Regions from separate parts of the Shigella sp. SIG6 genome, predicted to be linked through region 1. Evidence: predicted binding sites of a transcription regulator. Region 1 holds the regulator's gene; the other holds the start of a gene.
The links. The regulator Fur, encoded in region 1, represses iron uptake genes when iron is present. The targets are predictions, from matches to a motif close to ATAATAATGAGAACNACTATCAA.

Region 1 (7,534 bases):
TTTTAAAAAACTAACAGTTGTCAGCCTGTCCCGCTTATAAGATCATACGCCGTTATACGTTGTTTACGCTTTGAGGAATCCACGATGAGTGAGGCAGAAGCCCGCCCGACTAACTTTATCCGTCAGATCATCGATGAAGATCTGGCCAGTGGTAAGCACACCACAGTACACACCCGTTTCCCGCCGGAGCCGAATGGCTATCTGCATATTGGCCATGCGAAATCTATCTGCCTGAACTTCGGGATCGCCCAGGACTATAAAGGCCAGTGCAACCTGCGTTTCGACGACACTAACCCGGTAAAAGAAGATATCGAGTATGTCGATTCGATCAAAAACGACGTAGAGTGGTTAGGTTTTCACTGGTCTGGTAACGTCCGTTACTCCTCCGATTATTTTGATCAGCTCCACGCCTATGCGATCGAACTGATCAATAAAGGCCTGGCGTACGTTGATGAACTGACACCGGAACAGATCCGCGAATACCGCGGTACCCTGACGCAGCCGGGTAAAAACAGCCCGTACCGCGACCGCAGCGTTGAAGAGAACTTGGCGCTGTTCGAAAAAATGCGTGCCGGTGGTTTTGAAGAAGGTAAAGCCTGCCTGCGTGCGAAAATCGACATGGCGTCGCCATTTATCGTAATGCGCGATCCGGTGCTGTACCGCATTAAATTTGCTGAACACCACCAGACTGGTAACAAGTGGTGCATCTACCCGATGTACGACTTCACCCATTGCATCAGCGATGCGCTGGAAGGTATTACGCACTCTCTGTGTACGCTTGAGTTCCAGGACAACCGTCGTCTGTACGACTGGGTACTGGATAACATCACCATTCCTGTTCATCCGCGCCAGTACGAATTCTCGCGCCTGAATCTGGAATACACTGTGATGTCCAAGCGTAAGCTGAACCTGCTGGTGACCGACAAGCACGTTGAAGGCTGGGATGACCCGCGTATGCCGACCATTTCCGGTCTGCGTCGTCGTGGTTACACTGCGGCTTCTATTCGTGAGTTCTGCAAACGCATCGGCGTGACCAAGCAGGACAACACCATTGAGATGGCGTCGCTGGAATCCTGCATCCGTGAAGATCTCAACGAAAATGCGCCGCGCGCAATGGCGGTTATCGATCCGGTGAAACTGGTTATCGAAAACTATCAGGGCGAAGGCGAAATGGTCACCATGCCGAACCATCCGAACAAACCGGAAATGGGGAGCCGTCAGGTGCCGTTTAGCGGTGAAATTTGGATCGATCGCGCCGATTTCCGCGAAGAAGCTAACAAGCAGTACAAACGTCTGGTGCTGGGTAAAGAAGTGCGTCTGCGTAATGCTTACGTCATTAAGGCTGAACGCGTGGAGAAAGATGCCGAAGGTAATATCACCACCATCTTCTGTACTTATGACGCCGACACCTTAAGCAAAGATCCGGCAGATGGTCGTAAAGTCAAAGGTGTTATTCACTGGGTGAGCGCGGCACATGCGCTGCCGGTTGAAATCCGTTTGTATGATCGTCTGTTCAGCGTGCCTAACCCAGGTGCTGCGGATGATTTCCTGTCGGTGATTAACCCGGAATCGCTGGTGATCAAACAGGGCTTTGCTGAACCGTCGCTGAAAGATGCGGTAGCGGGTAAAGCATTCCAGTTTGAGCGTGAAGGTTACTTCTGCCTCGACAGCCGCCATTCCACGGCCGAAAAACCGGTATTTAACCGCACCGTTGGGCTGCGTGATACCTGGGCGAAAGTAGGCGAGTAATTTTAAGTTCTACCAAGCCGGGTGAGGCATTTACGTCGCATCTGGCAATAAATAAACAATAAATTTCAAACGCTAAATTGCCTGATGCGCTTCGCTTATCAGGCCTACATGATCTCTGCAATATATTGAATTTGCGTGCTTTTGTAGGCCGGATAAGGCGTTCACGCCGCATCCGGCAAGAAATAGCAAACAATCCCAAACGCCGCGCTCTGCGGCGTTTTTTCTGCTTTTCTTCGCGAATTAATTCCGCTTCGCAATTTATCCATAAAATAAATTTAAAATCACAAAACATAATTAAATAAAATGTAACCGCTTTCATCTTGCTGGAATTTCACGTTTTTATTCTTCTGCAAGCCTTTCAACCGCAAACTTAAGCCTTGTAACAAAAATCATCAAAATATGTGCGGTTGCTCATGTTCTTACATTCTGGTTACAGAAAGAGATTGATAATTCGCGTCGCGAAAAATAGTCTGTTCCTGTAGTCAGCGAGACTTTTCTCAACGCTACTTTTTTAATTTTTATTTTTTTTCGCTGTTCACCTTTGGTGCAGCAATTTATACGTCAAAGAGGATTAACCCATGCGTACGTTTAGTGGCAAACGTAGTACGCTGGCGCTGGCTATTGCCGGTGTTACAGCAATGTCGGGCTTTATGGCAATGCCGGAGGCTCGCGCCGAAGGATTCATCGACGATTCAACCTTAACCGGCGGTATCTATTACTGGCAGCGTGAACGCGACCGTAAAGATGTTACCGACGGCGACAAATACAAAACCAACCTTTCTCACTCCACCTGGAATGCCAACCTCGATTTTCAGTCCGGTTATGCTGCTGATATGTTCGGCCTTGATATTGCTGCGTTTACGGCGATTGAAATGGCGGAAAACGGCGACAGCTCCCACCCGAACGAAATCGCGTTTTCAAAAAGTAATAAAGCCTATGACGAAGACTGGTCCGGCGACAAAAGCGGTATAAGCCTGTATAAAGCTGCGGCCAAATTTAAATACGGTCCGGTTTGGGCGAGGGCAGGTTACATTCAGCCAACCGGTCAAACGCTGTTAGCGCCGCACTGGAGCTTTATGCCGGGTACTTATCAGGGGGCGGAAGCCGGGGCGAATTTTGATTACGGCGATGCTGGTGCCTTGAGTTTCTCCTACATGTGGACCAACGAATACAAAGCGCCGTGGCATCTGGAAATGGATGAGTTTTATCAGAACGATAAAACCACCAAAGTTGATTATCTGCACTCCATCGGTGCGAAATACGACTTCAAAAATAACTTCGTACTGGAAGCGGCATTTGGTCAGGCGGAAGGGTATATCGATCAATATTTTGCCAAAGCCAGCTACAAATTTGATATCGCCGGTAGCCCGTTAACCACCAGCTACCAGTTCTATGGTACCCGCGATAAAGTTGACGATCGCAGCGTCAACGATCTTTATGACGGCACCGCCTGGCTGCAAGCGTTGACCTTTGGTTACCGGGCGGCTGACGTAGTGGATTTGCGCCTCGAAGGCACCTGGGTTAAGGCTGACAGTCAGCAGGGATACTTCCTGCAACGTATGACCCCAACCTACGCTTCCTCCAACGGCCGCCTGGATATCTGGTGGGATAACCGTTCCGACTTCAACGCTAACGGCGAAAAAGCGGTCTTCTTCGGTGCGATGTATGACCTGAAAAACTGGAATCTTCCAGGCTTCGCCATCGGCGCTTCCTACGTTTACGCATGGGATGCTAAACCTGCGACCTGGCAGAGCAATCCGGATGCGTACTACGACAAAAACCGGACTATTGAAGAGTCTGCCTACAGCCTGGATGCGGTCTACACCATTCAGGACGGTCGCGCCAAAGGCACGATGTTCAAACTGCACTTCACCGAATACGACAACCACTCCGACATCCCAAGCTGGGGCGGCGGTTACGGTAACATCTTCCAGGATGAGCGTGACGTGAAATTTATGGTAATCGCACCATTCACCATCTTCTGATGCCCGACGCGGCAGGTTTTGTGCCTGCCGCATTCAATGAAAAAACTGATTCTCATCGCCATGATGGCATCGGGGCTGGTAGCTTGTGCGCAATCAACCGCACCACAGGAAGACAGCCGTCTGAAAGAGGCATACAGCGCCTGTATCAACACCGCGCAAGGTTCGCCAGAAAAAATTGAAGCCTGCCAGAGTGTGTTAAACGTGCTGAAGAAAGAGAAACAACATCAGCAGTTTGCCGACCAGGAAAGTGTACGCGTACTGGATTATCAGCAGTGTCTGCGTGCAACGCAAACCGGAAATGATCAGGCGGTGAAAGCCGATTGTGATAAGGTCTGGCAGGAAATACGCAGTAATAACAAATAAGTGAGAGCTGTAACTCTCGCTTTTCTTATTTCCCTTGTATAAAAAAGCCAACCCGCAGGTTGGCTTTTCTCGTTCAGGCTGGCTTATTTGCCTTCGTGCGCGTGCTCATCTTCGCGGCAATCGCCTTCGGCACAGTGACCGTAAAGATAGAGACTGTGGTTAGTCAGGCGAATGCCATGTTTTGCGGCAATTTCACGCTGACGCGCTTCGATGGAATCATCACTAAATTCGATAACCTTGCCGCAGTCGAGGCAAATCAGGTGATCGTGGTGATGTTGCTGTGTCAGTTCAAATACGGATTTACCGCCTTCAAAATTGTGGCGGGTGACGATACCAGCGTCGTCAAACTGGTTCAGTACGCGATATACCGTAGCCAGACCAATTTCTTCACCCATATCGATCAGACGTTTGTATAAATCTTCCGCACTGACGTGATGGTTGTCCGGCTCCTGAAGAACTTCCAGGATTTTTAAACGAGGAAGCGTTACTTTCAGGCCAGCTTTCTTTAGGGCGGTATTGTTATCAGTCATGCGGAATCTGTCCTGTTACTAAGCGGTTCACTTCATTAGAAGAAGTGACAGAATTTGCTCTTGAGATAATGCGTATCATTATAGAATTGCCACGCCTAAATGAAAACCACAAGTCCCTGGCAAATATTGTTAATAAAAACGTGGCACAGCTTACATTTACAACGGCAAGGCCACTTGAACACTGGGACATTGTACAGGTACAACAGTAAAAGTTACAAATTTGTAGCAATTATTTTGATTGGCATTATCTATTAATACGGCGTAGACATGAGTCTACGCCGCATCACATCAGGCATTAAGAATTTCGTCGAGATGCAACTCTTCAGAAATCTGTTTAACCCATTTTTCTACACGTTCAGCGGTCAGTTCCGGCTGACGGTCTTCGTCGATAGCCAGACCGACAAAGTGGTCGTCATCTGCCAGACCTTTTGATGCTTCGAAATGATAGCCCGCAGTTGGCCAGTGACCAACGATGGTTGCACCGCGCGGTTCAATGATGTCGCGGATGGTGCCCAATGCGTCGCAGAAATATTCGGCGTAATCTTCCTGGTCACCACAACCAAACAGCGCAACCAGTTTACCATTGAAATCAATCTCTTCGAGAGTCGGGAAGAAGTCATCCCAGTCACACTGCGCTTCGCCGTAATACCAGGTTGGGATGCCCAGCAGCAGAATGTCGTAAGCTTCCAGATCTTCTTTGCTGCTTTTTGCAATGTCATGGACATCGGCAACGTCTTTACCAAGCTGTTTTTGAATCATTTTTGCGATATTTTCGGTATTACCGGTGTCGCTGCCGAAAAAGATGCCAGTGATAGCCATGAGTGAAATAACCTCTTGAAACTTATTGAAATGGGGGTGGAAAATTGCCCACGGATAAAGGCAATCATAGCAGAACAGGCAGTCTTGCGGAATCAGCAAACGAGCAGGACTGCACACTGTGCTACATGAAAGTGGAAATTTAAACGATGCCCTGACTACGCAGCGCCGCCAGTTGCTGCATTAACATCTCTTCGATCAGTTCGCTACGGCTCATATTACGCGATTCCGCCAGCTCGTTCAGCGCCTCGACAGCTTCCGCGTTCAGCTTCAGTTCGACACGCTTAAGGCCACGTACTTTGTCGCGTTTTAGCTGGTTGCGTTTATTAATACGCAGCTGTTCATCGCGCGAAAGCGGATTAGTTTTCGGTCGTCCCGGTCGACGCTCGTGCGCGAACAGATCTAATGTCGTACGGTCCGTTTGTTCTTTGGCCATGATCTTGGTGACTTCGGGGGAAACAATCAGCCAGGCCTCTGCCCGGATGGATAGCGCGCCATAATACATCAGCGCGATGAGTCACGCCAACGCCCACGCGCGGAAAGCGACGCGGACGCTGGGTTTTTAATCAGTTGCGTTAATCATTGAGATAGCGACGGATAGCGCGTAATACCGCATCCGGTTTTTCAGCATGGACCCAGTGACCCGCGCCTGCAATCACATGCGCCCGTGCCTGTGGAAATTGCGCCAGTAAATCATCACGGTACTGCTCGCTAACATACGGAGAATTGCCGCCAGGGATAAACAGGGCAGGGTGATCCCATGCCGGGATTTTCTCCCAACCCACAATATGCGGATACTGATCCCACAATACCGGCACGTTAAAGCGCCACTCCCCGTCAACAAAAGATTTCAACAGAAACTGAATCACCCCTTCTTCATTAAGATGCTGGCGCATTATTGCTGCTGCTTGCTGGCGAGTTTGTGCGTCCGATTCACTGACCGCGTTGATAGCTGCGAAAATCTCATCATGACGGCGTACGTGATAGTCGACCGGTGCGATATCGATCGCCACCAGTTTATCGATGCGATCGGGGGCCAGTGCAGTAAGTGCCATTACCGCTTTACCGCCCATGGAGTGACCGATAAATGTTGCTTTGTCGATCTGCAGTGCATCCAGGGTATCAACAAGATCCTGCGCCATCGCCGGGTAATTCATTACCGGCTCTCTCGGTGAAAGACCGTGGTTACGCATATCAACCTGGATGATATTGTGATCGTTTACCAGATCGCGAGCCAGTACGCCAAGGTTGTCGAGGCTACCAAACAGACCATGGACAAGAACGATGGGAGAATTATTGTGCTGGTTTTGTGCAGTTTGCGCGCGGATATTTAATTTCATGGCAAAGTTCTTTTTTTCGCGTTGTCGGGTTAGGGTATTATGTTGACCATTGTGCCACAGGGCTGCAACAAATAAGGTTTATTCCGAGTTTTTCTGCAAGCCAGGCTTGACGCTATCCGCTGCCGGGATTTATTCATATACTCTTGGCGACTTGTATTCAGCTAAGACACTGCACTGGATTAAGATGAAAACGATTGAAGTTGATGATGAACTCTACAGCTATATTGCCAGCCACACTAAGCATATCGGCGAGAGCGCATCCGACATTTTACGGCGTATGTTGAAATTTTCCGCCGCATCACAGCCTGCTGCTCCGGTGACGAAAGAGGTTCGCGTTGCGTCACCTGCTATCGTCGAAGCGAAGCCGGTCAAAACGATTAAAGACAAGGTTCGCGCAATGCGTGAACTTCTGCTTTCGGACGAATACGCAGAGCAAAAGCGAGCGGTCAATCGCTTTATGCTGCTGTTGTCTACACTATATTCTCTTGACGCCCAGGCGTTTGCCGAAGCAACGGAATCGTTGCACGGTCGTACACGCGTGTACTTTGCGGCAGATGAACAAACGCTGCTGAAAAATGGTAATCAGACCAAGCCGAAACATGTGCCAGGCACGCCGTATTGGGTGATCACCAACACCAACACCGGCCGTAAATGCAGCATGATCGAACACATCATGCAGTCGATGCAATTCCCGGCGGAATTGATTGAGAAGGTTTGCGGAACTATCTAAAACGTTGCAGACAAAGGACAA
Region 2 (7,534 bases), on a different contig from region 1:
CGAGGATTTTGCTGCTTATCGCGATGAACTGATTATCTCTACCAAGGCTGGCTACGATATGTGGCCCGGCCCGTACGGCTCTGGCGGTTCACGTAAATACCTGCTCGCCAGCCTCGACCAAAGCCTGAAGCGTATGGGGCTTGAGTATGTCGATATCTTTTACTCTCATCGCGTCGATGAAAATACGCCGATGGAAGAAACCGCCTCTGCGCTGGCTCATGCGGTACAAAGCAGTAAGGCGCTGTATGTCGGGATCTCCTCTTACTCGCCAGAGCGGACGCAAAAAATGGTCGAGTTGCTGCACGAGTGGAAAATTCCGCTTTTAATTCATCAACCTTCGTACAATTTACTGAACCGCTGGGTGGATAAAAGCGGCCTGCTGGATACCCTGCAAAATAACGGCGTGGGCTGTATTGCCTTTACTCCTCTGGCTCAGGGATTGCTGACCGGAAAATATCTCAACGGCATTCCGCAAGATTCACGGATGCATCGTGAAGGGAATAAAGTTCGTGGTCTGACGCCGAAAATGCTTACCGAAGCCAACCTCAACAGCCTGCGCTTATTGAATGAAATGGCACAGCAGCGTGGACAATCAATGGCACAAATGGCGTTAAGCTGGTTGCTGAAAGATGATCGCGTGACGTCGGTATTGATTGGTGCCAGCCGCGCGGAGCAACTAGAGGAGAACGTGCAGGCGCTGAATAATCTGACATTTAGCACCGAGGAGCTGGCGCAGATTGATCAGCATATCGCCGATGGCGAGCTGAATCTGTGGCAGGCGTCGTCCGATAAATGACCTGTTAATAACGGGCGCGCGAACCGCGCCCGAATCAGATCAGTGATTATGACGAGTCAGTCGGTCAAGATAGCCCATCACAAATGCAGAAAGCACAAACGTCAGATGGATAATGACGTACCACATCAGTTTGTTATCCGGGACATTTTTCGCATCCATAAAGACGCGCAGTAAGTGAATGGAAGAAATTGCCACAATCGACGCTGCTACTTTGTTTTTCAGCGACGTTGCGTCCATTTTCCCCAGCCAGTTCAGCTTCTCTTTGTTCTCGGAGATATCCAGCTGTGAGACGAAATTCTCATAACCGGAAAACATCACCATCACCAGCAAACCGCCAACCAGCGTCATATCCACCAGCGACAGCAACACGAGGATCAAATCTGATTCCGCCATCGAGAAGATATTCGGCAGTACGTGAATAATCTCCTGGAAGAACTTCAGCGCCAGGGCAACTAACGCCAGCGAAAGGCCAAAGTACACGGGGGCAAGCAACCAGCGAGAAGCATACATTGCATTTTCAAGAAAACGTTCCATACATTCCTGTCGTGTAGTTAAAACGGGCAACAGTATATCGCAATTGAGTAAACAGCACGCAACAGCAAATCAACATATACGTTAAACCTTTGTCGCATAATTCTGAGGTTTAGGGATCTTCCTGGTTCCCTTATCAACGCATCGAGAGCGTCTACCCTTAAAGGACGTTGAACCTGAAGGGAGAAAAACGATGTCTCATTTAAAATGACCCGACCACGCAGTATTACACTGGTGAATATCCCAAACAGAAACAACCGACGCCAGGCATCCAGGCGAAGATGACACCGATACCGGATTGCGGCGAGAAAACCTATGTTGGTAGCGGTCGCCTGAAAGATCGTAAAGCACTGGTGACAGGGGGCGATTCCGGAATAGGTCGCGCTGCCGCCATCGCTTACGCGCGTGAAGGGGCTGACGTGGCGATCAGTTATCTTCCCGTGGAAGAAGAAGACGCTCAGGATGTGAAAAAGATCATTGAAGAATGCGGACGCAAAGCCGTTCTGCTGCCAGGCGATTTAAGCGATGAGAAATTCGCCCGTTCGCTGGTTCACGAAGCGCACAAGGCGTTAGGCGGGCTGGATATTATGGCGCTGGTCGCCGGGAAACAGGTTGCCATTCCGGATATTGCAGACCTCACCAGCGAACAGTTTCAAAAGACCTTTGCCATTAACGTTTTCGCGCTGTTCTGGCTAACCCAGGAAGCGATCCCCCTGCTACCGAAAGGTGCAAGTATCATCACCACTTCGTCAATCCAGGCATACCAGCCAAGTCCGCATTTACTGGACTATGCGGCTACGAAGGCGGCGATTCTGAACTACAGCCGTGGCCTGGCAAAACAGGTCGCGGAGAAAGGTATTCGGGTGAATATTGTCGCGCCAGGCCCTATCTGGACGGCACTGCAAATTTCCGGCGGACAAACGCAGGATAAGATCCCGCAGTTTGGTCAGAAAACGCCGATGAAGCGTGCGGGGCAACCGGCGGAACTGGCCCCTGTATATGTTTATCTGGCAAGTCAGGAGTCGAGCTACGTCACCGCAGAAGTGCACGGCGTGTGCGGCGGCGAGCATTTAGGTTAAAAAAATGCCCGGTTGTGAAAAGCAACCGGGCATCATTGTGAATTCACTCTTACCTGATGTGGCGAAAACGCCTTATCCGCCTACAAACGCATGAAGATTCAACATGTTGCAATAGATTTTGTAGGCCTGATGAGCGTAGCGCATCAGGCAATTCTACTTTACTTCGCTTTGGCGGTTTCTTCGCCGACCAGACCTATCTTCAGGTAACCCGCCTGATGCAGCGTATCCATTACCTTCATCAACGTCTCGTAATCGACGGTTTTGTCCGCTCGGAAGAAGATGGTGGTGTCTTTCTTGCCTTCGGTTAACGCATTCAACGCCGTAATCATTATTTCATCGGTGACCGGATCGTTACCGATAAACATCGAGTTGTCTGCCTTCACCGACAGATAAACCGGTTTTTCCGGGCGCGGCTGCGGCGTGCTGGTAGAAGCAGGCAAGTTCACCTTCACATCTACCGTCGCTAACGGTGCCGCCACCATAAAGATAATCAGCAGAACCAACATCACGTCGATAAACGGCGTCACGTTGATATCATGCATTTCGCCGTTATCGTCGAGGTTTTCGTTAAGATGCATTGCCATCGGACATTATCCTGCGCGTAATTTTTGTGCGACACGAACCGGATGCGCAGCGGCGCTGGCTTCCAGATCCAGGTCACGGCTTTGCAGCAACAATACCTGCGCTGCAACATCACCCAGCATCGCTTTAAAGCCGCCAATCTGGCGTGCAAATACGTTATAGATAACGACCGCAGGAATCGCTGCCACGAGGCCGATTGCCGTTGCTAACAGAGCTTCTGCGATACCCGGCGCAACGACTGCCAGGTTAGTGGTCTGCGTTTGCGCGATACCAATAAAGCTGTTCATGATGCCCCAGACCGTACCAAACAGACCAACGAACGGAGAAATCGCGCCGATGGTTGCCAGATAGCCGTTACCGCGGCCCATTTGACGACCCACTGCGGCGACCCGACGCTCCAGACGGAAGCTGGTACGTTCTTTAATACCTTCGTTATCGTCGCTGCCTTCTGACAGTTCCAGCTCATTCTGCGCTTCATTGAGCAAATGCAGGCTTAAGCTTTTGCTACCAAAATCAGCGGCGATATCGTTGGCTTGGTTTAAGGAACGTGCTTCAGCCAGCAGTTGCTGCTCGCGCTTAAGGCGACGCTTCTGATTGAAGAACTCTACGCTCTTACTGAAGAAGATTGCCCAGGTGACTACGGAGGCCAAAATAAGCCCAATCATCACGCACTTAACGACAATATCGGCGTGCTGATACATACCCCAGACGGAAAGGTCCGTCTGCATTAAATTATTACCCACTGTGTATCTCCAGGACGCAAGTCACAAAATCTGCGCATAATAATATCAAAACGACGTCGAATTGATAGTCGTTCTCATTACTATTTGCATACTGCCGTACCTTTGCTTTCTTTTCCTTGCGTTTACGCAGTAAAAAAGTCACCAGCACGCCATTTGCGAAAATTTTCTGCTTTATGCCAATTCTTCAGGATGCGCCCGCGAATATTCATGCTAGTTTAGACATCCAGACGTATAAAAACAGGAATCCCGACATGGCGGACAAAAAGCTTGATACTCAACTGGTGAATGCAGGACGCAGCAAAAAATACACTCTTGGCGCGGTAAATAGCGTGATTCAGCGCGCTTCTTCGCTGGTATTTGAGAGTATGGAAGCCAAAAAGCACGCGACGCGCAATCGCGCCAATGGCGAGTTGTTCTATGGACGGCGCGGAACGTTAACCCATTTTTCCTTACAACAAGCGATGTGTGAACTGGAAGGTGGCGCAGGCTGCGCGCTATTTCCCTGCGGGGCGGCAGCGGTTGCTAATTCGATTCTTGCTTTTGTCGAACAGGGCGATCATGTGTTGATGACCAACACCGCCTATGAACCGAGTCAGGATTTCTGTAGCAAAATCCTCAGCAAACTGGGCGTAACGACATCGTGGTTTGATCCGCTGATTGGTGCCGATATCGTTAAGCATCTGCAGCCAAACACTAAAATCGTGTTTCTGGAATCGCCGGGTTCCATCACTATGGAAGTCCACGACGTTCCGGCGATTGTTGCCGCCGTGCGCAGTGTGGTGCCGGATGCCATCATTATGATCGACAACACCTGGGCAGCCGGTGTGCTGTTTAAGGCGCTGGATTTTGGCATCGATGTTTCTATTCAGGCCGCCACCAAATATCTGGTTGGGCATTCAGATGCGATGATTGGCACTGCCGTGTGCAATGCCCGTTGCTGGGAGCAGCTACGGGAAAATGCCTATCTGATGGGCCAGATGGTCGATGCCGATACCGCCTATATAACCAGCCGTGGCCTGCGCACATTAGGTGTGCGTTTGCGTCAACATCATGAAAGCAGTCTGAAAGTGGCCGAATGGCTGGCAGAACATCCGCAAGTTGCGCGAGTTAACCACCCTGCCCTGCCTGGCAGTAAAGGACACGAATTCTGGAAACGAGACTTTACAGGCAGCAGCGGGCTATTTTCCTTTGTGCTTAAGAAAAAACTCAATGATGAAGAGCTGGCGAACTATCTGGATAACTTCAGTTTATTCAGCATGGCCTACTCGTGGGGCGGGTATGAATCGTTGATCCTGGCAAATCAACCAGAACATATCGCCGCCATTCGCCCACAAGGCGAGATCGATTTTAGCGGGACCTTGATTCGCCTGCATATTGGTCTGGAAGATGTCGACGATCTGATTGCCGATCTGGACGCCGGTTTTGCACGGATTGTATAACATTGCCACTTTTGGACAATTTTGCAGACATTTTATTGTGAAAAGTCTTAAATTGTTGCGTCCGGGATCAAGGCGTCCCGGACGATTCAGGAGTACAATAGGCAGATAAAGGCTTAAACGCTGTTCCACAGGAAAGTCCATGGCTGTTATTCAAGATATCATCGCTGCGCTCTGGCAACACGACTTTGCCGCGCTGGCGGATCCTCATATTGTTAGCGTTGTTTACTTTGTCATGTTTGCCACGCTGTTTTTAGAAAACGGCCTGCTGCCCGCCTCATTTTTGCCAGGCGACAGCTTGTTGATACTGGCAGGCGCATTGATTGCCCAAGGGGTTATGGATTTTCTGCCTACGATTGCGATTCTGACCGCCGCAGCAAGTCTGGGCTGCTGGCTAAGTTATATTCAGGGGCGCTGGTTAGGGAATACCAAAACGGTGAAAGGCTGGCTGGCACAGCTTCCTGCTAAATATCACCAGCGCGCCACCTGCATGTTTGACCGCCATGGTCTGCTGGCGCTGCTGGCTGGACGTTTTCTTGCATTTGTCCGTACGCTGCTGCCAACCATGGCGGGAATTTCCGGTCTGCCAAACCGCCGTTTCCAGTTTTTCAACTGGTTAAGTGGATTGCTGTGGGTCAGCGTGGTAACCAGTTTTGGCTATGCCTTAAGTATGATTCCGTTCGTTAAACGCCATGAAGATCAGGTAATGACGTTCCTGATGATCCTGCCAATTGCCTTGTTAACCGCTGGCTTGTTAGGCACGCTGTTTGTGGTGATTAAAAAAAAATACTGTAACGCCTGACGATTTTCCCCGTTCCCGGCAGCTGTACCGGGAACGTATTTAATTCCCCTGCATCGCCCGCATTCTTGCCGCATCTTCCCCCGGCGTCACACCGAAGTAACGTTTAAACTCACGGCTAAATTGCGATGCGCTTTCATAGCCGACGCGCATCGCTGCTGCGCTGGCCTTCATGCCGTCATGGATGATCATCATCCGCGCCTTATGCAGACGGTAATTCTTCAAATACTGCAACGGCGAGGTGCTGGTGACAGACTTAAAATTATGGTGGAACGCCGATACGCTCATGTTGGCTTCTGCCGCCAGTTGCTCGACGCTCAGGTTTTCGGTGTATTTATTCTCAATTCGTTTCAGCACGCGGCTAATCAGACTGAAGTGAGTCTGGCGACTGACCAGCGCCAGTAACGCGCCGCCGCAAGGTCCGGTCAGCACGTAGTACAGAATTTCGCGGATGATCTGTTTGCCGAGAATACGCGCATCCAGTGGTCGCTCCATCACGTCGAGTAACCGCTCCGCCGCGCATAAAATCTCTTCTGATAACGTGGCGGAGTTAATCCCGCTGGCTGCCATCGACGGCTGGAAATGCTCATCTTCGCCAATGTCCATCAACAGTTCCTGTAACTGCAAAATATCGACATTGAGACGCAACCCTGCCAGCGGCACCTCTGACGTGGCATAGGTTTCGCACTCAAACGGCAACGGCACCGTCAGCAGCAGGTATTCATTGGCATCATAACGAAACACGCGTTCATTGATATAACCGATTTTATGCCCGGAAAAGAGAATTATGATGCCAGGCTCGTACATCACCGGTGTACGTGCGAAAGGCGTCTCGCCATACAACAAACGCACATCGGGCAACAGTTCTGACAAACTATTTTCTTTATTTTTCAGTTTATTAACTTTATCCGCCAGCAAGCGACAAATCTCTTCACGTTTCATATCGCGTAATTTCTTAGGAATAATGCGGCAATTTGATTGTGCGCAATTTTGTAGCATTTCTCCAGCACTCTGGAGAAATAGGCAAGACATTGGCAGAAATGAGCATTGAGAGCCAGGGCGCTGGCGATCACAATGAAAAACATCAGGCAGATCGTTCTCTGCCCTCATATTGGCCCAGCAAAGGGAGCAAGTAATGAACAACTTTAATCTGCACACCCCAACCCGCATTCTGTTTGGTAAAGGCGCAATCGCTGGTTTACGCGAACAAATTCCTCACGATGCTCGCGTATTGATTACCTACGGTGGCGGCAGCGTGAAAAAAACCGGCGTTCTCGATCAAGTTCTGGATGCCCTGAAAGGCATGGACGTGCTGGAATTTGGCGGTATTGAGCCAAACCCGGCTTATGAAACGCTGATGAACGCCGTGAAACTGGTTCGCGAACAGAAAGTGACTTTCCTGCTGGCGGTTGGCGGCGGTTCTGTACTGGACGGCACCAAATTTATCGCCGCAGCGGCTAACTATCCGGAAAATATCGATCCGTGGCACATTCTGCAAACGGGCGGTAAAGAGATTAAAAGCGCCATCCCGATGGGCTGTGTGCTGACGCTGCCAGCAACCGGTTCAG

Region 2: the regulator Fur is predicted to act here: its motif matches at 3,793-3,815, upstream of exbB (tol-pal system-associated acyl-CoA thioesterase).

What each region holds. Positions count from the first base shown of each region.
Region 1 is NZ_JBQZXC010000038.1:20,474-28,007, forward strand. Features, by position in the region: gene glnS (glutamine--tRNA ligase) at 85-1,749, shown strand; gene chiP (chitoporin ChiP) at 2,328-3,734, shown strand; gene chiQ (ChiQ/YbfN family lipoprotein) at 3,771-4,097, shown strand; gene fur (ferric iron uptake transcriptional regulator) at 4,181-4,627, opposite strand; gene uof (fur leader peptide) at 4,620-4,706, opposite strand; gene fldA (flavodoxin FldA) at 4,916-5,446, opposite strand; gene ybfE (LexA regulated protein) at 5,586-5,879, opposite strand; gene ybfF (esterase) at 6,019-6,783, opposite strand; gene seqA (replication initiation negative regulator SeqA) at 6,968-7,513, shown strand.
Region 2 is NZ_JBQZXC010000014.1:14,322-21,855, forward strand. Features, by position in the region: gene gpr (L-glyceraldehyde 3-phosphate reductase) at 1-796, shown strand, start outside; gene ACUU1M_RS04210 (TIGR00645 family protein) at 836-1,330, opposite strand; partial or broken gene yghA (NADP(+)-dependent aldehyde reductase) at 1,521-2,406, shown strand; gene exbD (TonB system transport protein ExbD) at 2,565-2,990, opposite strand; gene exbB (tol-pal system-associated acyl-CoA thioesterase) at 2,997-3,731, opposite strand; gene metC (cystathionine beta-lyase) at 3,983-5,170, shown strand; gene yghB (DedA family general envelope maintenance protein YghB) at 5,310-5,969, shown strand; gene yqhC (DNA-binding transcriptional regulator YqhC) at 6,009-6,908, opposite strand; gene yqhD (alcohol dehydrogenase) at 7,102-7,534, shown strand, end outside.